Regions from separate parts of the Brachymonas sp. KE5 genome, predicted to be linked through region 2. Evidence: predicted binding sites of a transcription regulator. Region 2 holds the regulator's gene; the other holds the start of a gene.

Region 1 (15,107 bases), 400 kb from region 2:
GACTCGAACCCGTAAACCATTATTCGATGACCTTGGGCACCAGGAACAGGCCGTTTTCCACGGCCGGGGCGCTGCGCTGGTTCAGCTCGCGCTGATTGGGCTCGCTGGCCACGTCCTCGCGCAGGCGCAGCGCCACTTCGCGCATGGCCTCGGTCGGGTGCGCCATGGGCTGCAGACCGGTGGTATCCACCTCCTGCATCGGGGCCACCACGGTGTCGAAGAACTGGTTCAGGTGATTGACCATGCCGGTGGTTTCATCCGGGGTCAGGGCCAGGCGCGAGAGCCTGGCGATGAAGGCGATATTTTCGGGAGTCAGCGGCATGCGATCCATCCATTTCGGGTCTGCCATCGGGCCTGGAACGGCCTGCCCGGCGGCGCATGTTGCAATGCAGCATCCACCCCGCGGCAAGCGCGACAAAATGTCGGAAACACCCTGTCGGCCCAAACGGTATTGCGGTATTATCCTAGGTTTCAGAGGGCGCGGTTCGAACTGCTGTCCTCGTTGTGCGTTGCTGTGCCGCTTGCGGGAGTGATGCGCGCCACCTCCCCCGAATTTTTCCACAAGCTGCGGCAGGCACCGCGACCTGCTCCTGCCGGGCTGGCAAAGGATTTCTACATGTTCGCTGGTTTCCGCCGGTATTTCTCCACCGACCTGGCCATTGACCTGGGCACCGCCAACACCCTCATCTGCACCCGCGACAAGGGTATCGTCCTCGATGAACCCTCCGTGGTCGCCATCCGCCACGAAGGCGGTCCCAACGGCCGCAAGGTGATCCAGGCCGTCGGCCGCGAGGCCAAGGCCATGCTGGGCAAGGTGCCCGGCAACATCGACGCCATCCGCCCGATGAAGGACGGCGTGATCGCCGATTTCGTCGTCACCGAGCAGATGATCAAGCAGTTCATCAAGATGGTGCATCCGCGCTCGCTGCTCAAGCCGAGCCCGCGCATCATCGTCTGCGTGCCCTGCGGCTCCACCCAGGTCGAAAAACGCGCCATCCGTGATGCGGCACTGGGCGCCGGCGCCAGCGACGTATTCCTGATCGAGGAACCCATGGCCGCCGCCATCGGGGCCGGCCTGCCGGTGAGCGAGGCCAGCGGTTCCATGGTGGTCGACATCGGCGGCGGCACCACCGAAGTCGGCGTGATCAGCCTGGGCGGCATGGTCTACAAGGGCAGCGTGCGCGTGGGCGGCGACAAGTTCGACGAGTCCATCATCAACTACATCCGCCGCAACTACGGCATGCTGATCGGCGAGCAGACCGCCGAGGCGATCAAGAAGGAAATCGGCTCCGCCTTCCCCGGCTCCGAGGTGAAGGAGATGGAAGTCAAGGGCCGCAACCTGAGCGAAGGCGTGCCGCGTTCGTTCACCATCAGCAGCAACGAGATCCTCGAGGCGCTGAACGACCCGCTGAACCAGATCGTCAGCGCCGTCAAGAACGCGCTGGAACAGACGCCGCCCGAGCTGGGTGCCGACATTGCCGACCGCGGCATGATGCTGACCGGCGGCGGCGCGCTGCTGCGCGACCTGGACCGCCTGCTGGCCGAGGAAACCGGCCTGCCGGTGCTGGTGGCCGAAGAGCCCCTGTCCTGCGTGGTGCGCGGCTGCGGCATCGCGCTGGAGCGCATGGACCGCCTGGGCAGCATCTTCACCAGCGAGTAAGGCCCGCCCGTGGCTGCCGCGCTGCACGCCCGCTGAATCATGCCGCTGGATACCTTCGAGCGCAGCACGCCCCGCCTGTTCAACCGCGGCCCCACGCCGCTGGTGCGGCTGCTGCTCGCCACGACGCTTGGCATTTTCCTGATGGTGGCCGACAGCCGGTTCGGCATCGGCAGCACCGCGCGTTCCGTCACGGCCACGGTGCTGGCGCCCTTGCAATGGCTGGGCGCGCAGCCGGTCAAGACCGTCAACCTGCTCGGCACCTATGTCACCACGGTGGAAACCGCCAAGCAGACGCAGGAGCAGGCCGCCACGCTGATGGCGCAGCAGGCCCTGAAGGCGCAACGTGCCGACCTGCTGATGCGCGAGAACCAGTCGCTGCGCGAACTGCTCAGTCTGGAGCAGGCGCTGCCGATCCAGGCCCGTGCGGCCGAGGTGGTCTACATCGCCCCCGATCCGTTCACGCGCCGCGTGGTGATCAACAAGGGCAGCAGCGCCGGCATCGTCGAGGGGGCGCCGGTCATCGATGCCTCCGGCCTGCTGGGCCAGGTGCTGCGCGTCTATCCGCTCTCCAGCGAAGTCACGCTGATCGACAACCCCGAGCACGCCACCCCCATCATCAACAGCCGCACCGGCGAGCGCGGCCTGGCCTATGGCGACAGCCAGTCGCCGCAGGCCAGCGCGCTGGAAGTGCGCTTCATGGCCAGCAATGCCGATTTCAGGGTCGGCGATGTGCTGACGACGAGTGGTCTGGGCGGTGTCTATCCGGCCGGCCTGCCGGTGGGCACGGTCTCGCTGGTGGATCGCCGCAGCAACACCTCGTTCACGCGCGTGCAGGCCACGCCGGCCGCCAAGCCACTGGCACTGGGCTATGTGCTGGTGCTGGAGCCGCAGGAACAGGTCAAGAGTGAAGCCGTGGCAGCTGCAGCCAGCGCGGCCAGAACGCCGCAACGCAAGAGCCCGGCGGGCAAGGAGCGTCCGGGCCAGGGAGCGAAACGATGATGCTGGAAAAGGGCCAACGCCTGCTGCTGCCGGTCAACCCCTGGTTCATCTGGGGCAGCCTGCTGGTGGCATTGCTGATCAACCTGATGCCGTTCGGGCGCACCCCCTGGGTGCCGGACGTGCTGCTGCTGACCGTGCTGTTCTGGTGCCTGCACCAGCCGGCCTTTCTGGGTGTGGGCATGGCCTTCGTGTTCGGACTGGTAATGGACGTGCACCACACCACCCTGCTGGGCATGCATGCCGTGGGCTATGCGCTGGCCGCCTACCTGATCACGCTGGCACAGCGCCGCATGCTGTGGTTTTCGCCCTGGCTGCAGACGCCCCAGATTTTCGGCATCGCGCTGCTCACGCACGGCCTGATCTGGGTGCTGCGCCTGATCAGCGGCGGACAGTTCCCGGGCTGGTCGCTGCTCGGGGCTCCGCTGCTCGAGACCGCACTGTGGCCGCTGCTGAGCCTGCTGCTGCTGGCGCCGCAGCGCCGCGCCCCCGACCGCGACCTGACGCGCCCGCTCTGAGGGAGCTGTTGCGCGCATGAACTACAGCCTTCCCGTCGCCAACGAGCTGCGCAATGCCGAATCGCAGCAGCAGCAGTTCACCTATCGCCTGATCGCGATGGGCCTGCTGGTGCTGGTCTGTTTCGGGCTGCTGGTATACCGCTGGAGCGTGCTGCAGATCGTGCGCCACGAGGACTACATCGCCCAGGCCGAGAGCAACCGCACGGCGCTGGTGCCGGTGGTACCCAGCCGTGGCGAGATCCGCGACCGCAACGGCATCGTGCTGGCCTCCAACTATTCGGCCTATACGCTGGAACTCACGCCGAGCAAGATCGAGGACCTGGAAGCCACCATTGCCGCACTCGGCGAACTGATTCCGATCAGCGACACCGACCGCCGCCGCTTCAACCGCCTGCGCGCCGACAGCCGCAGCTACGAGGCGATCCCGCTGCGCACCCGCCTGAGCGACGAGGAGATCGCGCGTTTCGCCGCCCAGCGCTACCGCTTCCCGGGGGTCGAGGTGAATGCCCGCCTGCTGCGCTACTACCCCTACGGCGAGCTGGGCAGCCACCTCATCGGCTACATCGGCCGCATCAACCAGCGCGAGAAGGAAGCGATCGAGGAAGGCGACGACGCCGACAACTACAAGGGCACCGACCATATCGGCAAGCTGGGGGTGGAGCAGGCCTACGAGAAGGAGCTGCACGGCATTTCCGGGCGGGAGCAGATGGAGACCACCGCGGGCGGCTTCATCGTGCGCCGGCTGGCGAGCAGCCCGGCCACGCCCGGGCAGAACGTGGTGCTGTCGATCGACATCAAGCTGCAGAAAATGGTGGAAGACCTGTTCGGCAAGCGGCGCGGCGCACTGGTGGCCATCGATCCGCGCAATGGCGAGGTGCTGGCCTTCGTGAGCAAGCCCACGTTCGACCCCAACCTGTTCGTGGAAGGCATCGACCAGGAAAACTGGTCGGCACTGAACGACTCCATCGACAAGCCGCTGCTGAACCGCGCGTTGCGGGGCACCTATCCCCCCGGCTCCACCTACAAGCCTTTCATGGCGCTGGCTGCACTGGAAACCGGTGCGCGCACGGCCGGCACCACCATCCATGATCCGGGCTACTGGATGTTCGGCAACCACCGTTTCCGCAGCGGACATGCGCTGGGCTCGGTCAACCTGCACCGGAGCATCGTCAAGTCGAGCAACGTGTACTACTACTCGCTGGCGCACGAGATGGGCGTGCAGGCCATTCATGATTTCATGGCGCCGCTGGGTTTCGGCCAGATCACCGGCATCGACCTGAAGGGCGAGGTGCGCGGCATCCTGCCCAGCCCGGAGTGGAAGCGCAAGGCCTACAAGCGGCCCGCGCAGCAGAAGTGGCTGTCGGGCGAGACGATTTCGCTGGGCATCGGCCAGGGCTACAACAACTTCACCATGCTGCAGCTGGCGCATGCGCTGGCCACGCTGGTCAATGGCGGTACCAGCCAGCAACCGCACGTGGTGCGGGGCTTGCAGGAAGCCGGCTCGCAACAGCTGGTGGAGCCCGAGCGCGAGCCGGACCGCAAGCTGGGTTACAAGCCGGAACATATCACCATGATCAAGAACGGCATGGTGGGTGTGACGCTGGAGGGCACCGGCAGGGGCGTGTTTGCCGGGGCACCCTATCTGAGCGGCGGCAAGACCGGCACCGCCCAGGCCGTGACCATCGGCCAGAACCAGCGCTACAACGCGGCCGCCCTGTCCGAGCGCAAGCGCGACCATTCGCTGTACGTGGCCTTTGCGCCGGTGGATACGCCACGCATTGCGGTGGCGGTGATTGTGGAGAACGCCGGTTTTGGCGCCACCGCGGCCGCCCCCATCGTCCGTCGCGTGCTGGATTACTGGCTGCTGCAGCAGTACCCGAACGCAGGGGACATTGCGGCGACGCAAGTGGGGCGCAGCAGCCGCCCGATCGGGGTGCCACGCAATGCAGCGACCATGCCCTGGCCGCCGGAAGACGTGAAGCTGCTGGCGCCGACGCCCGATGGCACCGGCATGGCGGCGCTGCAGGGGGCGTCTGCGGTGGCGGCGGTGACTGCGGCGTCAGGCGCCGTGGCAGATGCAGTGGCTGCCGGTGTTGCCGGGCCGGCCGGCATGGCTGCCTCCGGCGCTTCGGCCGCGCTGCCGGGGGCAGGCATCGCGACAGGAGCCGCAGCCGGCCAGCCCTCGGCTCCGCGCAGTGCAGGCGCACCGGCCCTGGCCAATGGCGCACGCACAGCGGCCAGCGCGCCGGGCTTCAGCCTGCCGCCCGCGGCGCTGGCGCTGCAGCGCCTGTTCCCGGCCTCGGCCCCGCTGTCGGGCGCCTCGGTGCCGGCCCCGGCGGCCAGCAGCCCGCCGCCGGCGCAGCGGCGCAATCAGCCGACCAGATAGCCCCCGTCCACGTTCAGCGCCACGCCAGTGGTGTAGCTGGCGGCGGGAGATACCAGATAAAGCACGGCCCCGGCCATCTCCTCCGGCTCGGCGCCTCGGCGCATCGGCGTGTGGCCCATGAACTGGTCGCGCATGGCCGGCGTCTCGAACAGGGCTGCGGCGAACTTCGTCCTGGTGGCGCCGGGCAGCAATGCGTTCACCCGGATGCCGTCCTGCGCGCACTCCTTGGCAAAGGCCTGGGTCATGGAGATCACGGCGGCCTTGGTGATGGAGTAAATGCCCTGCAGGTCGCCCGGAATCACGCCGTTCACCGAAGCCACGTTGACGATGGCACCGCCGCCCTTCGGCTTCATCAGCCGGACCGCGGCCGCAGACATCATGAAGTAGCCACGGATGTTGACGTCGATGGTCTTCTGCATGGCGTCCACCGGCGTATCGGCGATGGGGCCGAAATAGGGGTTGGTGGCGGCGTTGTTGACCAGAATATCGAGCCGGCCGAACTGGCGCTCGATGGCCTCGAACAGGCCGGCAATCTGGTCCGGCTCGCCAATATGGCAGGGCAGCGCGGTGGCCTGGCCGCCGGCGGCCCGGATCTTGTCGGCCACCTCCTCGCAGGCAGGCAGCTTGCGGCTGGACACGATCACGTGCGCGCCCTGTTCGGCCAGCAGCAGGGCAATCGCCTCGCCGATGCCGCGGCTGGCGCCGGTGACAAGGGCGATCTTGCCCTGCAGGTTGAAGAGGGTCTGGTTCATTGGGAGGTCTCCTTGGAAGCAGGTTGTTATGAGGGGTGGCTGACTCGCTCAACGCCAGGTCAGCATATCCGGCACGCCCTCCAGATGGGCGAATCCATTCAGGCACTGCACGCTGGCGCGTTCCGGTGCATGGGCGGGCCAGAGAATGCGCGTGATGCTGGCATTGGCCAGCGTCCAGCTCAGGCCCAGCGTCCGTGCATTGTCCATGCCCAGCAGATGCTGGCAGATGGCGGCCACCGGCCCGCCCGAGCTGAAGGCCCACACATTCGCGCAGCCGCTGCTGTCGCGCAGCATCTGCTGCAGCGCCTGCACGCTGCGCGCCTGGAACCGGGGCCAGCTTTCGCGGTAACGCGCGTCGTCCGGCGCGGCGGCGAGCCAGGCGCGCATGGCGGCCTCGAAAATCTGCTGGAAGGCGCGGCGCGGATGTTCCTGCGCGCGCAGCCAGCAGCGCAAGGCGGCCATGTCGGCGAACTCGGGGTTCCAGGCCGCGATGATGTTCTGGTGGTCGAGCTCATCCAGCTCGGGGAGGATGGCAACCGGCAGATCCAGCCCCGCCGCCTGCAGCGCGGCGCGCGCGCTGTCCTGCTGGCGGCACAGGGTACCGGCATAGGCGCGCTGCGGCATCAGGCCGCGTTGCGCCAGCCAGGCGCCGGTCAGCGCCGCCTGCTCCTTGCCGATCGGGCTGAGCTCGTCATAGTCCTCGCCGGAGAAGTTCGCCTGCCCGTGGCGGATCAGGTGCAGTGTCGCCATCAGGCAGCCTGACGCATCAGCTTGCGGCAGCGCTGCAGCAGGTAGGCGGCCACCTGGCCGAACTGCGCAAACTTCGGGTTCTGCGTATGCCCTGCGCGGTAGCGGTGCCAGATCTGCTGCACGATCACGGCGAGGCGGAACACGCCGAACACCTCGTAGAAGGCAAAGTTCGACACGTCCAGCCCCATGCGCTCGCCGTAATGACGCACCACCTCGGCGCGCGTGAGCATGCCGGGCAGGTGCGTGGGCTGCTGGCGCATGGAGAGGAACACGGGATCGTCATCGGCCTGCACCCAGTAGGCCAGCGCATTGCCCAGATCCATCAGCGGATCGCCGAGCGTGGCCATTTCCCAGTCCAGCACGCCGACGATGCGTTCGGGCTGCTGCGCATCGAGTACCAGGTTGTCGAAACGCCAGTCGTTGTGGATCAGCGTGGTGGCGGCGTCCTGCGCCGGGGCGTGCTGCTGCAGCCACTGGATCACGTCCTCGCAGCCGGGCACGTCGTCGGTCTGCGCGGCGGCAAAGCGCTGGCTCCAGCCGGCGAGTTGGCGCGCCACGTAGCCGGCGCCCTTGCCGAGCTGGCCGAGGCCGGCGGCCTGCCAGTCCACCTGGTGCAGGTCGACCAGCCGGTCGAGCATGGCATGGCACAGGGCGGTGGCCGCCTCCGGCGACAGCGTCATGCCGGCGGGCGGATCGCGCCGCAGGATGATGCCCTCCAGCCGCTCCATCACGTAGAAGGGACAACCCAGCACCGATTCATCCTCGCAGATGGCGACGATGCGTGGCACATGCGGATAGACCGGGCGCAGCGCCTGCATCACGCGCGCCTCGCGCACCATGTCGTGTGCGGTGCCGGCACGCTGGCCGAAGGGCGGACGGCGCAGGATCAGGTCGCGGTCGGCGAATTGCAGCAGATAGGTCAGGTTGGACGCTCCGCCGGCGAACTGGGTGATCTCGGGTTCGCCGGACACGTCGACGCCCTGCTGGCGCAGGAAAGCGGCCACGCGGGCGGCATCGAGTTCCTCGCCGGGGCGCACCTTGCCGGCGCGGTCGGTGAGAACGGGGGTGGCTTCAGCCATGGGTTGTCTCCTGGGTTGTTTCTATTCCGGTGGGCCGGCCGATATACAGCGCCAATGGCCGCGTGAAAGGCTCACTGCTTGCCATCGACCCCTTCCAGCCGCTTCATCTGGCGCTTCACTTCCAGCTTGGCGACCAGCATGCGGTGTACCTCGTCCGGACCATCGGCCAGGCGCAGGGCACGCGCATATCCGAACAGCTCGGCCAGGATGAAATCCTCGCTCAGGCCGCCGCCGCCGTGGATCTGGATGGCGGCATCGACCACCTGCTGGCAAACCGCGGGCGCCACCACCTTGATCATGGAAATCTCGCTCATGGCTCCCTTGGCGCCGACCGTGTCCATCATCCAGGCCGCCTTGAGCGTGAGCAGACGGGCCTGCTCGATCGCCATGCGGGCGTTGGCGATCACGTCGCCGTTGCCGCCGAGCAGCGCCAGCGGCTTGCCGAAGGCAGTGCGGCTCATGGCACGCTGCACCAGCAGTTCCAGCGCACGCTCGGAAGCACCGATGGCACGCATGCAGTGGTGGATGCGGCCGGGGCCAAGCCGCCCCTGGGCAATCTCGAAGCCGCGGCCCAGTCCGAGGATCACGTTCTCCTTGGGCAGGCGCACATCGGTGAAGCTGACTTCGCCGTGGCCGAAGGGTTCGTCCAGCTTGCCGAACACGGTCAGCATGCGTTCGATCTTCACGCCGGGCGCGTCGATCGGCACCAGCACCATGCTGTGGCGGGCGTGCTTGGGCGCATCAGGCAGACTCAGGCCCATGAACACCAGCACCTTGCAGTCCGGATGGCCGATGCCGGTGCTCCACCACTTCCGGCCGTTCAGCACCACCTCGTCGCCGTCCTCGATCGCCGTGGCCTGCATGTTGGTGGCATCGCTGCTGGCCACGCCGGGCTCGGTCATGCAGAAGGCCGAGCGGATGCTGCCGTCCAGCAATGGCTTGAGCCAGCGCTCCTGCTGCTGCGGGCTGCCGTATTTCACCAGCACTTCCATGTTGCCGGTGTCGGGCGCGTTGCAATTGAAGATCTCGGGCGCGATCAGCGAGCGGCCCATCACTTCGGCCAGCGGCGCATATTCGGCATTGCTCAGGCCGGCGCCCCACTCCTCTTCGGGAAGGAACAGGTTCCACAGGCCGGCGGCCCGCGCCTTGGCCTTGAGTTCCTCCATCACTGGAGGCACGTTCCAGGGCAGCTCGCCGCGCTTGAGCTGTGCGTAATAGGTCGCCTCGGCGGGATAGACGTGCTCGTCCATAAACTCCGTCAGGCGCTGCAGATAGTCGCTTCCGCGGGGGGTATTGCCGAATTGCATGGGGTCTCCTTGGCGCAAGGGGCTGCGCCTGTGCATCATGCCAGTGTAGGAAGGCTTGATACATAGATCAAATGCATTGTTTTGATGGCAAACTATTCATACCATGCATCTTGATCGCCTCGACCTCAACCTGTTTCTGGTATTTCGCACCATCTACAGCGAAGGCAACCTCACCCGCGCCGCCCGGCGCCTGCATCTGTCGCAACCCGCGCTCAGCCACGCGCTGGCCCGGCTGCGCGAGCGGCTGGGGGATGCGCTGTTCGTGCGCCAGGGGCACACCATGGTGCCCACGCCCTTGGCACGCAGCCTGATCGGGCCGGTACAGCAGGCGCTGCACCTGCTGGAACAGGGGCTGCAGCAAGGCAGCCAGTTCGAGCCGGCCAGCGCCGAGCGCAGCTTCCGGCTGGCCTTGCGTTCCGTGCTGGAATCGACCGTGCTGCCGGGGCTGATGCAGCAGCTTGCCACACTGGCGCCGCAGGTCAGCCTGCAGGTGGTGGCTCCGGCACGGCAGGAGCTTGCAGCGGAACTGGCCGCCGGACGCATCGATCTTGCGCTGGACGTGGATCTGCCCCTGCCGGACGGCATCCTGCGCCAGCGCGTGGGCGAGGATACCCTGGTGGTGGTGGCGGCTCGGGGCCGGCTGCGCACAGCGCCCGCGCTGCAGCAATACCTGCAGGCGCAGCACGTGGCGGTCTCCTCGCGCCAGAGCGGGCCCACGGTGGAAGACATGGCACTGCTTCGCCGCAATCTGCAGCGTCCCATTGCGCTGCGCTGCCAGCACTACTTTGCCGCCTGCGAAGTGGCGGCAGCAGGCACGCTGTGGCTGACCATGCCGCACAGCTACGCGCAGGTGGTGGCGCGCACACTGGCGCTCGACATCCAGCCGCTGCCGCTGGACCTGCCACCGCTGGCGCTGTATCTGTACTGGCACCGGCATCTGGATGAGGATCCGGCCAATCGCTGGCTGCGCGAACTGGTGCTGGCGCAGTGGTGGCACCATGTGGATGGTGCAGGCTGAGCGCTGCGCGAGAGGTTTGGCCCCAGTCCTACACGCCGCGACGGCCTGCACCGGCCGGTCCGCGCCCGTCAGCCGCCTACAGTGAATGCATTGCGCCCCGTTTCGGCGGCGCCCCTTACCACTGCTCCATCAACATGCTGATTCAGACCGGATTCGACATCATCCTGACCGTAGCCGCGCCCACCCAGGTCCTCTCGCTGCTGCAAATCCACCCCTCCCGCGCCCACGACATCCAGTCCCGCACCGAACATTTTTCGGTCGAACCCGCTCTTGACGTGTCGCATTACCTGGACTGCTTCGGCAACCGCTGCAGCCGCATCACCGTTCCAGCCGGCCTTGAAGAAATCCGCCTGCACGGCGCGGCGCTGGTGCACGACAGCGGCCAGCCCGATCCACAGCACCCGCAGGCCCGCCAGCTGGAGCTGCAAGAATTGCCGCATGAGGTCCTGCAGTTCCTCTTGCCCAGCCGCTATTGCGATTTCGAGGGCAGCCTGATGCAGTTCGCCTGGGACCAGTTCGGCGCAGCGCCCAGCGGCTGGGCGCGCGTGCAGGCCATTTGCGATTACGTGCACCATCACCTGACGTTCAACTACCAGGCAGCCTGTGCCACGCGCACCGCATCGCAGGGCTGGCAGGAAGGCACGGGCGTCTGTCGCGACTTTGCGCACATGGCCGTGGCGCTGTGCCGCTGCATGAACATCCCGGCACGCTATGCGACGGGCTATCTGGGCGATATCGGCGTGCCCGCTGCACCCTATCCGATGGACTTCAGCGCCTGGTTCGAGGTGTATCTGGAAGGCGGCTGGCATACCTTCGATGCCCGCCACAACACGCCCCGCATCGGGCGCATCGTGCTCGGCTATGGCCGCGATGCGGCAGACGTGCCGATCACCATGGGCTTCGGGCCAAGTGAACTGAAGCGCTTTGAGGTGGTAACCGAGGAAGTGCGAGAGAACGCCACGACGATTAGCTGAATCCCCTTTCTGCAAACAAGCACTCGCCAGCGCCAGCCGACCGCAATTTGGCCGCGCTGGCTGGCAACTGCGCTCGAAAGTTCCGGAACCCTGCAAAACGGCATCAGGGCATGGCATATACCTCCAGCCCCAACCGTACCACCGCAGCCACCTGCTCGCCGACCGACTCGTCAAACTCGCTTTCGGCACGCGCCACCGCCCGCTCGAAACCGTGCAGCCAGCCCAGTCCCGCCTCCGTGAACAGGATGCGCCGTGCCCGCCCGTCCAAGGGGTCGGCCTCGCGCCGCACGATGCCCCACGCCTCGCACTGGTCCACCAGCGCCGCCATCGCCTGCTTGCGCATGCCGGCCGCTTCGGCCAGTTCGGTCAGGCGGCTGCCCTGCAGCGCCAGATGGCGCGTGATGTGGATGTGCGCAGCACTCACCTGCTGGCGCGCCGCCAGATTGGACAGCGCAAGCGGCACTTCCGGATCATGTGCCATCAGTTCCAGCACGCGCTCGTCGAAGCGGCGCATCGCCTCTCCCAGCAGCCGCCCCAGATGCGCGCCGCGCCAGTCGTCCCGTGCTGTTGCCATCGTTGCTCCTCGTGATTGTGCCGGCCGATCCGTCTGTGCGCCCTTCGCTGCGTGTGCAGCGACCGGCTGGGCGGGCACCGTCAGAACACGGCAGTCGGCACCCTTCCAATTTTAGTCATGCAGACTGACCAAATATCCTGTGAGTTTCAATTTACTCTGCCCTATACTCCTGCTCAAGCATACAGGCTGTATGCACAACCATTAAATCACAAGTTCTAGGAGAAACGCATGAGCACGATTGATCAAGCAGAAAAAGCCAAGGCCCTGCAAGCGGCCCTGGCCCAGATCGAAAAGCAGTTCGGCAAGGGCACCATCATGCGCCTGGGCGAAGGCGAGGCGATCGAAGACATCCAGACCGTCAGCACCGGCTCGCTCGGCCTGGACGTTGCGCTTGGCGTCGGCGGTCTTCCGCGCGGCCGCGTGATCGAGATCTACGGTCCGGAATCCTCCGGCAAGACCACGCTCACGCTGCAGGTCATCGCCGAAATGCAGAAAACCGGCGGCACCTGCGCCTTTGTCGATGCCGAGCACGCACTCGACGTGCAGTACGCGCAAAAGCTGGGCATCAACCTTCCCGACCTGCTGATCAGCCAGCCCGACACCGGCGAACAGGCGCTCGAGATCGTCGACAGTCTGGTGCGCAGCGGCGCGGTCGACCTGATCGTGGTCGACTCCGTGGCAGCACTCACGCCCAAGGCCGAAATCGAAGGCGACATGGGCGACCAGCTGCCCGGCCTGCAGGCCCGCCTGATGAGCCAGGCCCTGCGCAAGCTCACCGCCACCATCAAGAAAACCAACTGCACCGTCATCTTCATCAACCAGATCCGCATGAAGATTGGCGTGATGTTCGGCTCGCCCGAAACCACCACCGGTGGCAACGCGCTCAAGTTCTATTCCTCCGTGCGCCTGGACATCCGCCGTGTCGGCACCATCAAGAAGGGCGACGAAGTGGTGGGCAGCGAAACCAAGGTCAAGGTCGTCAAGAACAAGGTGGCGCCCCCGTTCAAGGAAGCCTACTTCGACATCCTGTACGGCACCGGCATCTCGCGCGAAGGCGAAATCATCGACATGGGCGTCAACGCCAAGATCGTCGACAAGGCCGGCGCCTGGTACTCCTACAACGGCGAGAAGATCGGCCAGGGCCGCGACAACACACGCGAATTCCTGAAGGAAAACCCCGATCTGGCGCGCGAGATCGAGAACAAGGTGCGCACCCAGCTGGGCATTGCCACCATGCCGGCCAAGGGCGCCCCCGTGGCGGAAGAAGCCGGCAGCGCGGCCTGAGCGGATTGACGCTAGGCACGATAGGCACGATGCCGGAGGGGCTTGCCCCTTCCGGCGTCTCACCGGCACTGGCCTCGCTATTGCTTGACTCTCTCCCTGCCATGTCCCGCATTCCCGCTCCGATCACACTCAAGGGCAAGGCCCTGCAGCTGCTCGCCGCACGCGACTACACGCGTGCGGAAATGGAGCGCAAGCTGGCCCAATGGCTGCGGGAGCGCTCCGCGAGGGAGGAGGAAGCAGAGGCGGCGCCGCTTGACGCCGAAATGCAGCAGGTCGATCAGGCCAGCGCCATCGCCGAAGCCCTCGACGCCATGGAAGCCAAGGGCTTTCTCGACGACCAGCGTGCGGCAGAAGCGCTGATCCATCGCCGTGCCGGCAAGCTGGGCAACAGCCGTATCCAGCAGGAACTGCGGCAAAAAGGCCTGGACGCCAGCGCCATCGAGCAGGCCATGGAAGCCGTGCCCGGCAGCGAGCTGGAACGCGCCCGCGAAATCTGGCAGCGCAAGTTCGGCTCCGTGGCCGCTTCCCAGCAGGAGCGGCTCAAACAGATGCGCTTCCTTGCCAGCCGGGGCTTCAGCTCAGCAGTCGTGCATCAGGTGGTACGCGGCAATCCGGACGAATAACCCGGCCCGCGCAAACGCCTCGCGGTCAGCTCCGCACCTCACCCTGCCCCAGCACCACATATTTGAGCGAGGTCAGCCCCTCGATGCCCACCGGGCCACGCGCATGGAATTTGTCGGTGCTGATGCCGATCTCGGCACCCAGACCATACTCAAAGCCATCGGCAAAGCGCGTGCTGGCGTTCACCATCACGCTGCTGCTGTCCACCTCGCGCAGAAAGCGCTGGGCATGGATGTGGTCGGTCGTGACAATGGCTTCGGTGTGCTGCGAGGAATAGCGATTGATGTGCGCAATCGCCTCGTCCAGCCCGGCCACCACCCGGATGCTGATGATGGGCGCCAGGTATTCGGTGGACCAGTCTTCCTCGGTCGCCTCCACCAGTTGCGCATCGCGGGTATCCGCATGGCCCGCCAGAATCGCGCGCGAAGCCGCATCACAGCGCATTTCCACGCCCTTGTCCCGGTAGATTTTGCCGATGCGCGGCAGGAAGGCCTCGGCCACGCCCTGCGCCACCAGCAGGCTCTCGGTCGCGTTGCAGGGGCTGTACTTCTGCGTCTTGGCGTTGTCGGCCAGCTTCACCGCCATGTCCAGATCGCAGGGATCGTCCACATAGGTATGGCAATTGCCGTCCAGGTGCTTGATCACCGGCACCTTGGCCTCGGCGCTGATGCGCTCGATCAGACCCTTGCCGCCACGCGGGATGATCACGTCCACATACTCGGGCATGGCGATCAGGCGGCCGACGGCGGCACGGTCGGTGGTGGGCACCAGCTGCACCGCATCCCCGGGCAGGCCGGCCGATGCCAGCGCCTGCTGCACGATGGCCGCCAGTGCCTTGTTCGATTCGATCGCCTCGCTGCCGCCGCGCAGGATGCAGGCGTTGCCGCTCTTGATGCTCAGGCTGGCGGCCTCGATGGTCACGTTCGGGCGGCTCTCGAAGATCATGCCGAACACGCCAATCGGCACGCGCATCTGCCCCACGCGGATGCCGCTGGGCTGCTCCTGCAGGCCCTGAATGGTGCCGATCACGTCCGGCATGGCCGCCAGCTGCAGGCAGCCTTCCTGCAGCGTGGCCACCACCTTGGCGCCCAGGCGCAGGCGGTCCACCATCGGTGCGCTCAGGCCGGCGGCTTCGGCGCGGGCGATGTCCTGCGCATTGGCGGCATCCAGCGCCGGGCCGGCTTCGCC
Region 2 (15,107 bases):
GGCAACCTCGGCCGTGGCGTGGAAGCCGCGATTGCCCGCAACCCCGACATGGAGCTGGTCGGCATCTACACGCGCCGCGCGCCCGGGCAGGTGCAGCCGGTCACGCCCGGCGCGCCGGTGTTCGGCATGGATGCGCTGGCGCAACACACGGACCGCATCGACGTGCTGATCCTGTGCGGCGGCTCCAAGGAAGACCTGCCGCAGCAGGGGCCGGAAATGGCGGCGCTGTTCAATACGGTGGACAGCTTCGATACGCATGCGCGCATTCCCGAATACTTTGCTGCCGTGGATGCACCGGCGCGCGCCAATGGCAAGACGGCGCTTATTTCCGCCGGCTGGGATCCGGGCATGTTCTCGATCAACCGCGTGATCGGCGAAGCACTGTTGCCCGAAGGCGCCACCTACACCTTCTGGGGCAAGGGGCTGAGCCAGGGGCATTCGGATGCGATCCGCCGCGTGCCGGGAGTGGCGGGTGGCGTGCAGTACACGCTGCCGGTGGAAGAGGCGGTGGAGCGCGTGCGCAGCGGCGAGCGTCCGGAACTGGCCACGCGCGAGAAGCACCGTCGCGACTGCTATGTGGTGCTGGCAGAGGGCGCCGATGCCGAAGCCGTGCGCCAGGCCATCGTGACCATGCCGCACTACTTTGATGAATACGACACCACGGTGAACTTCATCAGCGCCGAGGAATTGCGCCGCGACCATGCGGCCATGCCCCATGGCGGTTTCGTGATCCGCAGCGGCAACACTTCCGCCGAGAACACCCAGGTGATCGAATACGGTCTGAAGCTGGGCAGCAACCCCGAATTCACCTCCAGCGTGCTGGTGGCCTATGCGCGTGCCGTGCACCGCATGCACCAGCAGGGCGATGTGGGCGCCAAGACGGTGTTCGACGTGGCTCCGGGCCTGCTTTCGCCCAAGAGCGCGGAACAACTGCGCGCGGAACAGCTGTAAGCTGCAGGGGGCAAGGCCTCTTTGCGGAAGACAAGGGGCTCGCTGGAGCCCCTGTTTTTTTGAGGATTGCCGGAGCAGGGCGGCGGCGGTCGACTGTGCAGAAATCGCAGCAATTGGAAGCGCTTGCCTGGGCCCGGAAATGGCAAGACCCGCCAAGGCGGGTCTGCAGTGGATGCTGGCCGAACGGGGAATCAGCCGCCCTTGCGCATCATGTCGAAGAACTCGTGGTTGTTCTTGGTCTGCTTCATGCTCTTGAGCACCAGCTCCATCGCCTCGATCTCGTCCATGTTGTACATGAACTGGCGCAGGATGCGGGTCTTCTGCAGGATCTCGGGCGGCAGCAGCAGTTCCTCGCGGCGCGTGCCGCTGCGGTTGAGCTGGATCGCCGGGAAGATGCGCTTTTCATAGAGGCGGCGGTCCAGGTGGATTTCGCTGTTGCCGGTGCCCTTGAATTCCTCGAAGATCACTTCGTCCATGCGGCTGCCGGTGTCGATCAGCGCGGTGGCGATGATGGTCAGCGAGCCGCCTTCCTCGATCTTGCGCGCGGCGCCGAAGAAACGCTTGGGACGCTGCAGCGCGTTGGCATCCACACCGCCGGACAGTACCTTGCCCGAAGAGGGCACCACGTTGTTGTAGGCGCGGGCCAGGCGCGTGATGGAATCCAGCAGGATCACCACGTCCTTCTTCAGCTCGACCAGGCGCTTGGCGCGCTCGATCACCATCTCGGCGACGTGCACGTGGCGCGTGGCGGGCTCGTCGAAGGTGGAGGCGATGATCTCGCCCTTGACCGAGCGCTGCATCTCGGTCACTTCCTCGGGGCGCTCGTCCACCAGCAGCACCATCAGGTGCACTTCGGGGTGGTTGGCGGTGATGGAGTGCGCAATGCTCTGCATCATCATGGTCTTGCCGCTCTTGGGCGGTGCCACTATCAGCGCGCGCTGGCCGCGGCCGATGGGGGCGATGATGTCGATCACGCGGCCGGTGATGTTCTCCTCGCTTTTGATGTCGCGCTCGAGCTTCATCTGCTGTGTGGGGAACAGCGGCGTGAGGTTCTCGAACATCACCTTGTGCTTGTTCGCCTCGGGCGGCAGGCCGTTGATCTTGTCCAGCTTGTTCAGGGCAAAGTAGCGCTCGCCGTCCTTGGGCGTGCGCACCTCGCCTTCGACCATGTCGCCGGTGTGCAGGTTGAAGCGGCGCACCTGGCTCGGGCTGATGTAGATGTCGTCGGTGCTGGCGGTGTAGCTGCTGTCGGGGTTGCGCAGAAAGCCGAAGCCGTCGGGCAGGATCTCGAGCACGCCGTCGGCAAACACCTGTTCGCCAGCGCGGGCGCGCTTCTTGATGATGGCGGACATCAGCTCCTGCTTGCGCATGCGGCCGGCGTTCTCGATTTCGAGTTCTTCGGCCTGTTTCAGCACTTCGGAGACGTGCAGGGCCTTGAGTTCGTTCAGATGCATGATGGGATTCCGGATGGAATGGGGTCGGGACGGGCGGGCGGCGGCCTGGCGGTGCGGCGATCCGTGCAGCGAGGCTGTCGGCCTGTCAGCGAGAGTCGGTTCTGGAAAGAGAGGGGTTCCGTATCAGCAGGCAAGGGCTGTTTGTCTCGACAGCCGGTGCTGGGCAACGCCGATTGCCGGCGCGCTACGGGAAGAAGTTGGGACGATTATAGACAGAATTGCGGTGCCGTCATGCAAGCAGCTGTGTATCGGCTTGCGGAAAATAGGCTTGTGGCGAAGAAGGCACCTTTGCCGGATAACGACAGGCCGCGGCGGATGACCACGGCCTGGAAAGAGGCATCAGGCCAGTTGCTGGTCGATGAAGGCCGCCAGCTGGGGCTTGCCCACGGCGCCGACCTTGGTGGCCACCAGCTCGCCGCCCTTGAACAGCATCAGCGTGGGGATGCCGCGGATGCCAAACTGGGCCGGCACGGCGCGGTTGTCATCTACGTTCATCTTGGCGATCTGCACCTTGCCCTGGTAGGCGGGAGCCAGCTCGTCCAGGATCGGGGCGATCATCTTGCAGGGACCGCACCACTCGGCCCAGAAATCCACCAGCACGGGGGTGGCGGATTTCAGCACGTCGGCTTCGAAGGTGGCATCGGTGATGTGTTTGATCAGGTCGCTGGCCATGGATCTTCCTTGAGGGTGGTTTGTCTGGAACGGAAAACAGGGGAACAAGCCCCCACTGCCGTACGCTGCTGCGTGCGGCCTGTGTGTTTATTCTGACATAAAGCGAACGCGTTTGCCGGCGGCCGCACGCGCGATGGAGCTGTGCGATCATCCGAGGATGAATCCCGTGTCCGTCTCTCCCGTGTGGCAGCATCTGCTGCAGCAAGTGGCGCAGCAGCTGGCCGGCTGCGGCGCAGACCCCAGCCGCAGCGTGGTATTGCTGCCCTATGCCCAGCTATTGCCGGTAGCACGTCAGCAATGGGCGCTGCTGCCGCAGGCCGGCATGTTGCCGCGCTTCGAGACGACCAGCAACTGGGCGGCGCGGCGCGGGCCTTTTGTGCCGGGGCCGCATGATCTGACGGTAGATCCGGCGCAGGGACTGCTGGTTGCGGAAGGGCTGTTGCGCAGCGCGGGGCAGCGTCGGGATGCAGCCTGGCTGGCCGGGCGGGTGCGCGAGGCGGCGCTGCAGCTGATGCCGCTGGCGGCGGCGCAGGCGCCGGAGTTGCGGCCACAGTGGTGGCAGGGCCTGCTGCCGGAGCTGCTGGGCACGCTCGGAGGGGCCGAGGCGCTGCGCTACGAGACCCTGGTGGCGCAGGTGGCATTGGCCTGGGCGGGCAGTTCGGATTACGCCACCGATGGCCTGTTTGCGGCACTGGAGCAGGGCGAGATCGATGCGCTGGTGCTGGTACGTGGCTTTCAGCGTGATGCGCTGGCCGAGGCCTTGCATGTTCGCTGGCTGGCGCTGCGCCCGGATGCGGGGTTTGTTATGGATTTGCCGGGGCAGTGGAGAGAGGCCGCGGGTGCGGCGGTGGATGCGGGACGGCGTACCGCGCTGAGCGACGCTGCAAGTAGTTCGGCCGATGGCGCTTCAGATCGATCCGCAAGCGGGACTGACGCGGGAGTTGCGCTGGCACCTGTCCCTATCCTCTTGCAGGTGGCGCGTGATCTGGAAGACCAGGCCGCTCTGGCCGCCGCCTGCGTGCAGCAGGAGGTGGAGCGGGAGCAGGGGCTGGTGGCACTGGTGGACAGCGACCGTGCGCTGACCCGCCGCATCCGCGCTTTGCTGGAGGCGCAGAAACTGACTGTGCGCGACGAAACGGGCTGGAAGCTGTCGACCACGCGGGCGGCCAGCCAGGTGATGGCTCTGCTGCGCGCCTGTGCGCCGCAAGCGGGCAGCGATGCGGTGCTGGAGTGGCTCAAGCTGGCGCAGACGGTGCCCGTCGTGGCGCAGGCGGATGAGCATCCGGTGCCTGCGGCCCGGGTGCAGGCAGTGGAAGCCTGGCTGCGCAAGCAGGGCGTGGCGCGCTGGCCGTCGCTGGCGGCGTGGAAGCGCTGGGACGATGCTGCCGCCGGCTGGGTACAGACGGTGGAGGAATGGCGGCAGGCCTTGCAGGCGCCGCGCCCCTTGCAGCAATGGCTCGCCGATCTGGCACTGACGCTGACGCATACCGGCCAGCTGGCCTGGCTGCACGGCGATCCTGCCGGACAGGCCGTGTTGAAGGCCTTGCATGCCCAGCCGGGCGCGGCAGAGCTGCTGCATGACGAAACCCGCTGGACGCTGGAGGATTTCACGCGCTGGGTGCAGGATGTGCTGGAAGCGGGCAGTTTCAAGCCGCCGTATCCGTTGCAGGAACAGGTGGTGATCCTGCCGTTGAGCCAGCTGCTGGCGCGGCCCTTTGCGGCGGTGGTGCTGCCGGGCTGCGATGAGCAGCGGCTGCCTGCGGCGCCCGAGCCGCCCGGCGACTGGACCGCGGCACAGCGCGAACTGCTGGGCCTGCCGTTGCGTGCCGGCCTGCAGCAGGCGCAGCGTGCCGCCTGGGAGCATGCGCTGCAGCTGCCTTCGGTGACCTTGCTGAACAGCCTGAGCGATGGCGGCGGGGAAGCGCTGCTGCCCAGCCCCTTGTTGTTGGAGTCCTGGCATCTGGCCGGGGAAGGAGGGCGTCGCCCCATGCAGGCTGGAACGGAGCTGCGCGTCCTGCGCGCACTGGAAAAACGCCCCGTGGCTCCGCCCCAGGTGGTGAGCCGCGCGCTGACGCTGTCCGAGCTGTCTGCCAGCGCCTACGACACCCTGCGTGCCTGTCCCTATCAGTTCTTCGGCCAGCAGCAATTGAAGTTGCGCGAAGTTCCCGAACTGGATCGTGCCCTGGAAAAACGCGATTTCGGCAACTGGTTGCACGAGGTGCTGGCGCTGTTTCACAAGCGCTGGCAGCAGCTGGATGTGGCTGATCCCGGGCTTGAACAGCTGGTGCAGTGGATGGATCAGGCGGCGCAGGATGCCTTGCGTTCCGAAGGGCTGGATGAGGTGGATTTCGTGCCCTACCAGTCGGTCTGGCCGCGCCTGCGCGACGGCTATCTGCACTGGCTGCTGGGCGAGCATGCGGCGACACAGGCCCGGTTCGACGCGGCCGAGCAATGGCGTGAGCGCTCGCTGCGCGAGGTGTTCGCGGCCCTGCAGGCCGATATGCCGGCCGATCCGGAGCAGCCTGCGCTGCAGGCGGCGGATATTCCGGACGTGCGGCTGCGGGGCTGTCTGGACCGGGTGGACCGCCTGCTTCTGCCGCCCGACGATGACGGCACCGCGCCGCAATGGCTGCTGCTCGACTACAAGTCGGAGGCGGCCGCGAAAACCAGCGAGCGCATCAAGCGGCCGGACGAAGATACGCAGCTGGCCTTCTACGCAACGCTGCTGGCGCCGGAACCGGTGCAGGTGGCCTATGTGAACGTGGGCGAGAGCGGCGAGACGAAACTCTATCCGCACCAGGAGGTGCACCAGCTGACGACGCAACTGGTGCATGGCATGGCGCGCGACCTGCAGGGCATTGCCCGGGGCACGCCGCTGCAGGCGCTGGGACGGGGCGGACGCTGCGACTACTGCGCCATGCGCGGCCTGTGCCGCCGGGATTTCTGGGATGAGGAGGAGCAGGCATGACGCGCCCGCTGCATGACGCCTATACCGCCGATGGCCGCACGGTGCCGTCGGCTGCTTTCTATGCCATCGCCTGCGATCCGGCCCGCCATGTGGTGGTGGAGGCCTGCGCCGGCGCCGGCAAGACATGGATGCTGGTCAGCCGTATCCTGCGGGCACTGCTGGCGGGAGCCGAGCCGCAGCAGATTCTGGCCATCACCTTCACCAAGAAGGCTGCCGCCGAAATGCGGCAGCGCCTGAACGAATGGCTGGCGGAGTTTGCCGAGCTGCCGCTGGAGAAACTGGCCGAGCAGTTGCAGCTGCGTGGCATGACGCCGGAGCAGGCCAGGGCCGAGGCCCCTGCGCTGCAGGGCTTGTACCTGCGCCTGCTGCAGCATGGCCGCGGTGTGCAAATCCGCACCTTCCACGGCTGGTTCGCAGCGCTGCTGCGCGCCGCGCCGCTGCAGTTGCTGCAGCAATTGGGCCTGCCCAGTCAGTATGAACTGCTGGAGGATGACCAGCGTGCGGTGGCCGAAGTATGGCGGCCGTTCCACCAGGCCTTGCTGGGCGATGCCGCCGCAATGGCGGACTATCAGGCACTGGTGCTGCGCAACGGGCGCAGCAACACGCTCAAGTCGCTGGAATCGGCACTGTCCAAACGGGTGGAGTTTGTGCTGGCGGATGCGCAGGGCGTGGTGGAACAGTCGGTGCCGCCCTTTGGCGAGCTGTTCCCGGACATGCAGGATTGCGACCATCCTGTGGACGCGCTGCTGCAGCGGCCGGTGCCGCGCGATGCCTTGCTGGAGGCCGCCCGCATTCTGGCGCAGGCCGCTGCTCCGAGCTTTGCCGCGCGGGGCGTGGAACTGGAGCAGGCCATCAGCACCAATGACTGGGAAGGGGTATGCACGGCCTTGCTGACCCAGACCGGGTCCCCACGCAAGTTCGGCAACAAGATCGCGCAGATCGACGCCGTGATTGCCGTGCAGGAGCGGGTGTTGCGGGTGCTGGAGGCGCAGCAGCAGCACGAGGCCTGGCTCTACCAGCAGCGCATGACGCGCCTCACGCGCCTGCTGCTGCGCTGCTACGCCGAGGTCAAGCGCAGCCACGGCTGGGTCGACATGAACGACATCGAGCAGACTGCGCGCCTGCTGCTGCAGGATGAACTGCTGAGCGGCTGGATCCAGGAACGGCTGGATGCGCAGTTGCGCCACTTGCTGGTGGACGAATTCCAGGACACCAACCCGATGCAGTGGCAGGCGCTGCATGCCTGGCTGTCCGGCTATACCGGTGTGGCGACGGCGCCCAGCGTGTTCATCGTGGGCGATCCCAAGCAGAGCATCTACCGCTTCCGCCGCGCCGATCCGCAGGTGTTTCGTGCAGCGAAGGAGTTCGTGCGCACCGGCCTCGGCGGTGCGGTGCTCAGCTGCGACCACACGCGCCGCAACAGCCATCCGGTGATCGATGCCGTCAACGCGGTGATGCTGGCGGCGCAGCAGGAGGGGCGCTACCAGGATTTCCGGGAGCACACCACGGCCTCGCCCGCGCCGGGGTGCGTGCTTGCGCTGCCGCAGATCCTGCGCCCGGAAAAGGCGCAGGATACCGGCGAACGCAGCTGGCGCAACAGCCTGACCACGCCCAAGGTGGAGGAGGAGGAACTGCTCAAGGAGCGCGAGTGCCGCCAGGCGGCGCGCTGGCTGCAGCGCTGCGTGCAGGCGGGTACCTCGCCCGACGACATTCTGGTGATTGCGCGCACCAACGACCGCATCGCCACGATGCAACGGGCGCTGGCCGAAGTCGGCCTGCCTGCGCACAAGGCGGACAAGATGAAGCTGGCCGAGGCGCCCGAGGTGCAGGATGTGGTGGCGCTGGTTGATGCGCTGATTTCGCCGCGCCACGATGTGTCGTTGGCGCGGGCGCTGAAATCGCCGATTTTCGGGCTGGACGATGCCGATCTGGTGGACATTGCGCTGGGCGTGCGCGCATTGGCTGGCGGGGAGCTGGATGGCGATGCGCGGCGCGTGAGCTGGCTGGACTGGCTGTTTTTTCAGGAGTCCTTGCCGGATTCGCGCTGGGCGGCGTTGGCGCGTACCCTGCGGCGCTGGCAGAATTTTCTGCAGCAGCGCCTTCCGCATGACGCGCTGGATGCCATCTATCGCGAAGGCGATCTGCTCGCGCGTTACCGCAATTGCACTCCGGCCACGCAGCGCGCCAGCGTGATCGAACGATTGCAGGCCTTGCCGGGCCATACGCTGGCGCTGGACGGAGGACGCTACGCCAATGCCTACCATTGGGTGCGGGCCCTGCGCGGCAGCGATCCGACGCCGGCGCCGCAGGCGGGCGCCAAGGGCATCCGCCTGATGACCATCCATGGTGCCAAGGGCCTGGAGGCGGGCCTGGTGCTGCTGCTCGATACCGACGCGGCCAAAGGGCGCGCGCGCACCATGGACGTGCTGGTGCGCTGGCCGGGCGAGGCCGCGCATCCGGACAGCGTGGTGTTCATCGAGAAGTTCAGTGCGCCGCCGCCATCAGTGCGGCTGCTGCTGGCAGAAGACCAGCAGGCGGAAGAGCGCGAAGAGAGCAATGCGCTCTATGTGGCCATGACCCGGGCGGCGCAGGTGCTGGCGTTTTCCAGCGCGCAGCCGCGCTCGGTGCAGGCGGCCAGCTGGTGGCGGCAGTGGACGGGGCAGGCCAAGCCGGAAATGCTGGAGGTGGATGTGCAGGGCATGGTGGCCTTGCCGGCGGCTGGCTGGCCGGAGATTGGCACGAAGGCGGCGGTGCCCGAGCCGGTGCGCTCTGCCCGCGCGCTGCCGGTGCCGGCTGTGGAGGCGGGCCTGCTGGAGTTGTTGCCTCTGGCGGAACATGCCAGTCGCGGGAACGCCACCACCCAGCTGTTGCAGCGCGATCCCGGGCTTGAACTGCAGGGCCGGCTGGGTGAGGCCATGCACAAGGCGCTGGAGTGGTACCGGCCGGACGCTGCAGCGGACGGGCTGGCGCGGCAACAGCAGGCGCTGCAGCAATTGTATGGTCTGGATCAGGCGCAGGGCGAAAGCGTGCTGCGCAGTGCACAGGCGATTGTGCACGGCGAGGGCGGCTGGGCCTGGGACTCGGCGCAGCTGGGCTGGGCTGCCAATGAAATCGACGTGGCCTGGAACGGCCAGGTGCTGCGGCTGGACCGCCTGGTGCAGCGGAAGGCACGCGGTGATCAGCCTGCCTGCTGGTGGGTGCTGGACTTCAAGTCATCACTGGCGCCGGAACGGCAGGAGACATTACGGAAACAGCTGGAAGAGTACCGCAAGGCGGTTGGCCAGTTGCATGCGGGCGAGCCGGTGCAGGCGGCATTTCTGACTGCGGAGGGGCGGCTGGTGGTGCTGTAGGGGCGAACTCCTGGATCGACGAGTGATACAGTCAAGTGATACAGGAGTGCTGGAGAGTCGTTGTTTTACTCCAAGTGCTTGTTCTGCAACGACTTTTCAAGAAGAAGGTGACGAGCCTTGACCCCGGCACTGGCTACACAGTTAGGGCTGCTTGGTTCCCCACCTGACCCGGTTGGCCGCTTCACCATGCGGGAAGGCCCGTCGCCCGCCATTGTAGCCGATGCCGGCACCTGTGTCCGTCAGCGTGTCATTTGCGGGCGGAACGAGCCTACGGCTGACGGTGAAGGACGTGAACCTGGCGCGATGAACGGTTCAGTGTGCGGCGCGACGGATCTTCAGGGCCTCGGGGTTGACCAGATTGACCGGATTGCCCTGGATGAATCCCAGCACGCTGTCGAAGGCCTGGCTGAAATACAGCTCGTAGCTTTCCTGCTCCACGTAGCCGATATGCGGCGTGCACAGGCAGTTTTCCAGGCGCAGCAAGGCCTGGCCCTGCATCACGGGCTCGTTGTCGAACACGTCGATGGCTGCCATGCCGGGGCGGCCGCGGTTCAGGGCCGTGATCAGGCTGTCGGGTTGCAGCAACTCGGCGCGTGCGGTATTGACCAGGGTGGCGGTCGGCTTCATGCGCAGCAAGTCTTCGAGCGTGACAACCCCGCGCGTTTCGGGGGCGAGGCGCAGGTGCAGGCTGACGAAATCGCTCTCGCTGAACAGCTGTTCCTTGCTGAGGGCGGGGGTGTAGCCTGCACTGGCGGCGGCATTGCGGGAGGCATCGCTGCCCCAGACCAGGACCTGCATGCCGAAGGCCTTGCCATAGCCGGCGACCAGCTGGCCGATTCTGCCGAAGCCCCAGAGGCCCAGCGTCTTGCCGCGCAGCACGGTGCCGATTCCGAAGTTGGGCGGCATGGAGGCCGCCTTCATGCCGGATTGCTGCCATACACCGTGACGCAGATTGGCCATGTACTGGGGAATACGGCGCGCGGCTGCCATCAACAGTGCCCAGGTGAGTTCGGCAGCGGCATAGGGGGAGCCGGTTCCGGCAGCTACCGCAATGCCCAGATCGGTACAGGCCTGCACATCGACGTGGTCACCGAGCCGCCCGGTCTGCACCACCAGCTTGAGGCGGGGCAGCTTTTCCAGCAGTGCGCGCGACAGGCCGGTGCGCTCCCGGATCAGCACGATGATGTCGGCATCCTTCAGCCGTACGGACAACTGCCCGATGCCCTTGACCGTGTTGGTGTAGACCTTGGCATGCAGGGCATCAAGCTTGCTGGCGCAGGCAAGCTTGCGCACAGCGTCCTGATAGTCGTCCAGAATCACAATATTCATGCGCGCAATTGTGCACTGCCGCGCGGCGAAATTACAGCCCCATGCAGCATATTGCAAAGGGCAGCAACTGCTTACATCTGGATGCAAGGAGGATCGGCTGCTCGTGTGTCTACAACGTCGTCAGGGACGGGGAGGTGCGCTGTCCCCGTCCGGATGGCGGGGGTCAGCCCGCATGCAGGTAGCGTTCTTCCTGGGCGACCAGCCGTTCAAGTTCGCCACACACCTCGGAAAAAGTGCCGGAAAGCACCAGCCTGCCCGAGGGGCGGGAGCGCTTGGGCAGCCGCCGCGGAGCGGGCGTCAGGGTCGTTGCGGAAAATGCGCGAAAAAAACGGAAATGCCCCGGTGCGGCCGCCGCCGGCAGGGCGGGCGGTGCGGAAGCGGCCGGTGCTGCGGCTGCATGCAGGATCGCAGCTGGCCTGTCGGCAGCCTTTTCCGGCTTGAATGCCTGTTCCTCGTCGCACAGCACGGCCATCGGGCGAAAGCCGATGAGCTCGCCACGCGCACGGCCCGAGAGCGGGACAAGGACCGGACGGACGGGACCAAGCAGGTTGCGCAGAATGGGCAGGGAAGTGTGGCTCATGAAAGTCTCCTATGTACACAAGGTGTTGCACAGGCAGGATTCAGCAGGGACAGCACACCCCAGGGGTTGCCGCTGGATCAGCCAGTCCGGCAACGCCCGCCACCCTGTGGGGCTGTACGAAAAGGGAGAATGCGTGCGCTACATCAGCACGCTGTTGCGGATCAGGCCGACGGCCAGCCCCTCGATGGCGAAGGGCTCACCCGGCTGTACCACGATGGTGGGGTAGTCGGGGTTTTCGGGGTGCAGCTCGATATGGTTCGGCAGGCGCTGGTAGCGCTTGACGGTGACTTCATCGCCCACGCGTGCCACGACGATCTGGCCGTTGCGCACGTTCTGTGTGCTTTGCACGGCGAGCAGGTCGCCATCGAGGATGCCGACATCGCGCATGGACATGCCGCGCACCTTGAGCAGATAGTCTGGCTTGCTGGCGAACAGCGAGGGGGCGACGTGGTAGACCGTATCGACATGCTCTTCGGCCAGCACCGGCGAGCCGGCGGCCACGCGGCCGATGAGCGGCAGAGCGAGCTGGGCAAAGGCCTCGAGCGTGCTCTGGTGGGCAGGGTGCACCGGCTGGCGCAGGCGAATGCCGCGCGAGGTGCCACTGACAAGTTCGATCACGCCCTTGCGCGCCAGCGCCTGCAGGTGTTCTTCGGCAGCGTTGGCGGAGCGGAAGCCGAGCTCTGCGGCAATTTCGGCACGGGTAGGCGGAGCGCCCGTCTGGGCGATGGCCTGCTGGATCAGTTCCAGGATCTGTTGCTGGCGTGCGGTGAGTTTGACGGGTGGGTTCATGGTCTACACTGCCGAAATCGGGTTGGAAGAAGGCTGAATGTGCATCCATACTGTGTGCGCATCCAGTTACTGTATTTTTAACCAGTTTTTCCGGTTTTGCAAGCAAGGGCGCGGCAGGTATGAAAAAAATCGTGGTTTTGGCGACAGGGGGCACCATTGCCGGAGCATCGGCCAGTGCGGCGGATGGCGTTGCGTATCGGGCGGGCGAAGTGCCGGTTGGGGCACTGCTTGAACAGGTGCCGGGTTTGCAGCAACTGCTGGGTGACTGTGCGCTGGCCGCAGAGCAGGTGGCCCAGGTCAACAGCAAGGACATGGACTACGCGCTGTGGCAACGACTGGCCCTGCGCTGCACGCACTGGCTGGCGCAGGACGATGTGCAGGGACTGGTGATCACGCACGGCACCGATACGCTGGAAGAGACTGCCTGGTTCCTGCAGCGCATGCTGGATGTGGCCGCGTCGGCGGGGGTGTTGCGTGCGGAGCAGGCGCGCAAACCGGTGGTGCTGTCCAGCGCCATGCGCCCGTCCACGGCGCGCCTGTCGGATGGTTCGCAGAATCTGGCGGACGCGGTTTCGGTGTTGCTGGATTCGCGTGCCAGCGGCGTGCTTGCAGTGGCGGCCGGCCATGTGCATGCCGCGTGCGATGTGCACAAGGTGCAGCCCTATCGGGTGGATGCCTTTTCCAGCGGCGATGCCGGTGTGCTGGCGCATGTCGAGGAAGGAGTGGTGCGCTGGTTGCGTGATCCCGCGGCGCGCATGGGCCAGGCCGATGATCTGGCAACCGCAGCGCCTGCGCAGGCCCTGTGGAATGCGGTGCAGGATGAGGAAACGCAATGGCCGTGGGTGGAAATCCTGGTCAGCCATGCCGGCAACGTCGGTCGCAGCCTGCGTGCCTGCCAGCAGGCCGGTGTGCAGGGCGTGGTGCTGGCGGGAAGCGGCAATGCCACGCTGCATGAGCAGTTGGAGCAGGCGGCTTCCGCACTGATGCAGCAGGGCGTTCCGGTGTGGCGCAGCAGCCGCTGTCTGGAAGGCCGTGCCGTGCCCGGCGCCGAATCGCCGGTGCCGCTGGCGGTGTGCCGCGGGCAGGTGCTGCGTCCGGTGCAGGCGCGGACTGAAATGGTGCTGCAGTTGCTGGCCGGCGTGTTGCCCGCAGAGGCTGCCACCGCGAAAACCAGTGCCTGAAAACAGGCAGGGCACCGCAAGGGCGCCCTGACCAACCATGCCCGCTGTAGAAGGCAGGCCTGCCGGAATCAGCTCTCCAGCGCCTTGAATGCGCGGTCGGTGATCTCGGTCACGTCGCCCATGCCGCTGATGGCGCGGTACTTGGGCGCGGCGGCTGCGTCTTCCTTGGCCCAGTTGCTGTAGTAGTCGACCAGCGGGCGGGTCTGCTGGCTGTAGACTTCCAGGCGCTTCTTGACGGTTTCTTCCTTGTCGTCGTCGCGCTGCACCAGCGGCTCGCCGGTCACGTCATCCTTGCCTTCTTCCTTGGGCGGGTTGAACTTGACGTGGTAGGTACGGCCGGAAGCGGGGTGGCTGCGGCGGCCGCTCATGCGCTCGATGATGGCCTCGAAGGGCACGTCGATTTCCAGCACGTAGTCGAGGTTGACGCCGGCTTCCTTCATGGCTTCGGCCTGGGGAATGGTGCGCGGGAAACCGTCGAACAGGAAGCCGTTGGCACAGTCGGGCTGGGCAATGCGTTCCTTGACCAGGTTGATGATCAGGTCGTCGCTGACCAGGCCGCCTGCGTCCATGACCTTCTTGGCTTCGATGCCCAGCGGGGTGCCGGCCTTGACGGCGGCGCGCAGCATGTCGCCCGTGGAGATCTGGGGAATGCCGTACTTCTGGCAGATGAAGGTGGCCTGGGTGCCTTTGCCGGCGCCGGGTGCTCCAAGAAGAATCAGTTTCATGGTGGTCCTCGTTGATGTTGTATCGGTCCGGCAGGCGTTGTCTCGCGGTCTGGCGCAGGGCCAGGCATGCCGGGATTCTGGACCCGCTGCGCAGTCACCAGCGATGGGACTTTGTTAACGGGTAACCTGTAAAGAATAACACGGCTTACCGTCGCTTACCTGACGCGGTGCTTGCGTTGGACCTACAGGGTTTTTACCGATGTTGTGCTGCAAAAAGATGCAAACAGGACGTGATGGATGCAGATCACCGCAGTTCGGGTGGCCGTGGCGGCCGAACTGCCAGGGTGGGTCAGCCGAACTGCCTGAGCTTGCTCACCTCGCGCGACATGGCGACCTTGCCGGCCGCCAGCATGGCGCGGTGCCGGTCCAGCTTGTCCAGGTCGTACAAGTAGTTCACCATCAGCCCGTAAGACTGGCGCACGCCCTTGGCAGAGGGGTCGGCGCCCCAGTGGATGTGTTCGAGCCGCGCACCGTTGCCCAGATGGAAGCGCGCCACGGCGTCGAGCGGGCGGCCGCTGTCGTCCAGACTGCCCAGATACATCGCGGCGGCGCCGCGCAGCATCTGCTGCGGCAGCGCATCGTCGTCGCGCGGCTGGGCCGGATCCAGCGTGTCGGGCCAGCCGGTGTTCCAGGCTTCGTCGTCGAGGCTGTCATCCACGCGGTATTGCGCGCGCGTCTTGACCGGAAGCGCGGCGGCAACGTCTGCCGCGTGTTTGGCCAGCCATTTGCGAAAACCGGGAATCGGTGACAGGGTGGCGAAATTCCTGATCTGCGGCAGTTCCTGCTGCAGGGCCTCGACCACGCGCTTGATCAGCGAATCGCCAAAGCCGACGCCGCGCAGGCCGGTCTGGGTGTTGCTGATGGAGTAGAAGATGGCCGTGTTGGCCTTCTTCACATCGGCGTCGCTGGCCGTGATGTCGAGCAGCGGTACCATGCTGTCGGCAAGGGCGCGCGTGAGGGCCACCTCGACGAAGATCAGCGGCTCGTTCGGCAGGCGCGGATGGAAGAAGGCGAAGCAGCGTCTGTCGTGGTCGAGCCGGTTCTTGGCGTCGTCCCAACTGACGATGTCGTGCACCGCTTCATACTTGATGAGCTTTTCGATCAGCGA

The links. The regulator LexA, encoded in region 2, represses DNA repair genes until DNA is damaged. The targets are predictions, from matches to a motif close to ACTGTATNNNNATACAGT.
Region 1: the regulator LexA is predicted to act here: its motif matches at 12,138-12,155, upstream of recA (recombinase RecA).

Annotation. Positions count from the first base shown of each region.
Region 1 is NZ_CM173463.1:101,143-116,249, reverse strand. It holds gene gatC (Asp-tRNA(Asn)/Glu-tRNA(Gln) amidotransferase subunit GatC) at 20-322, opposite strand; gene ACX36O_RS00620 (rod shape-determining protein) at 617-1,660, shown strand; gene mreC (rod shape-determining protein MreC) at 1,700-2,659, shown strand; gene mreD (rod shape-determining protein MreD) at 2,656-3,174, shown strand; gene mrdA (penicillin-binding protein 2) at 3,191-5,560, shown strand; gene ACX36O_RS00600 (SDR family oxidoreductase) at 5,545-6,312, opposite strand; gene ACX36O_RS00595 (histidine phosphatase family protein) at 6,361-7,062, opposite strand; gene ACX36O_RS00590 (phosphotransferase family protein) at 7,062-8,141, opposite strand; gene ACX36O_RS00585 (acyl-CoA dehydrogenase family protein) at 8,213-9,448, opposite strand; gene ACX36O_RS00580 (LysR family transcriptional regulator) at 9,552-10,466, shown strand; gene ACX36O_RS00575 (transglutaminase-like domain-containing protein) at 10,601-11,440, shown strand; gene ACX36O_RS00570 (MarR family winged helix-turn-helix transcriptional regulator) at 11,544-12,014, opposite strand; gene recA (recombinase RecA) at 12,243-13,298, shown strand; gene ACX36O_RS00560 (regulatory protein RecX) at 13,400-13,921, shown strand; gene ACX36O_RS00555 (glutamate-5-semialdehyde dehydrogenase) at 13,947-15,107, opposite strand, start outside.
Region 2 is NZ_CM173463.1:503,514-518,620, forward strand. It holds gene ACX36O_RS02380 (diaminopimelate dehydrogenase) at 1-951, shown strand, start outside; gene rho (transcription termination factor Rho) at 1,143-2,405, opposite strand; gene trxA (thioredoxin TrxA) at 2,745-3,077, opposite strand; gene ACX36O_RS02395 (PD-(D/E)XK nuclease family protein) at 3,244-6,045, shown strand; gene ACX36O_RS02400 (UvrD-helicase domain-containing protein) at 6,042-9,395, shown strand; RNA gene ffs (signal recognition particle sRNA small type) at 9,502-9,598, opposite strand; gene ACX36O_RS02410 (D-2-hydroxyacid dehydrogenase family protein) at 9,708-10,724, opposite strand; gene ACX36O_RS02415 (hypothetical protein) at 10,888-11,304, opposite strand; gene lexA (transcriptional repressor LexA) at 11,443-12,093, opposite strand; gene ACX36O_RS02425 (asparaginase) at 12,225-13,274, shown strand; gene adk (adenylate kinase) at 13,343-13,999, opposite strand; gene ACX36O_RS02435 (malonyl-CoA decarboxylase) at 14,289-15,107, opposite strand, start outside.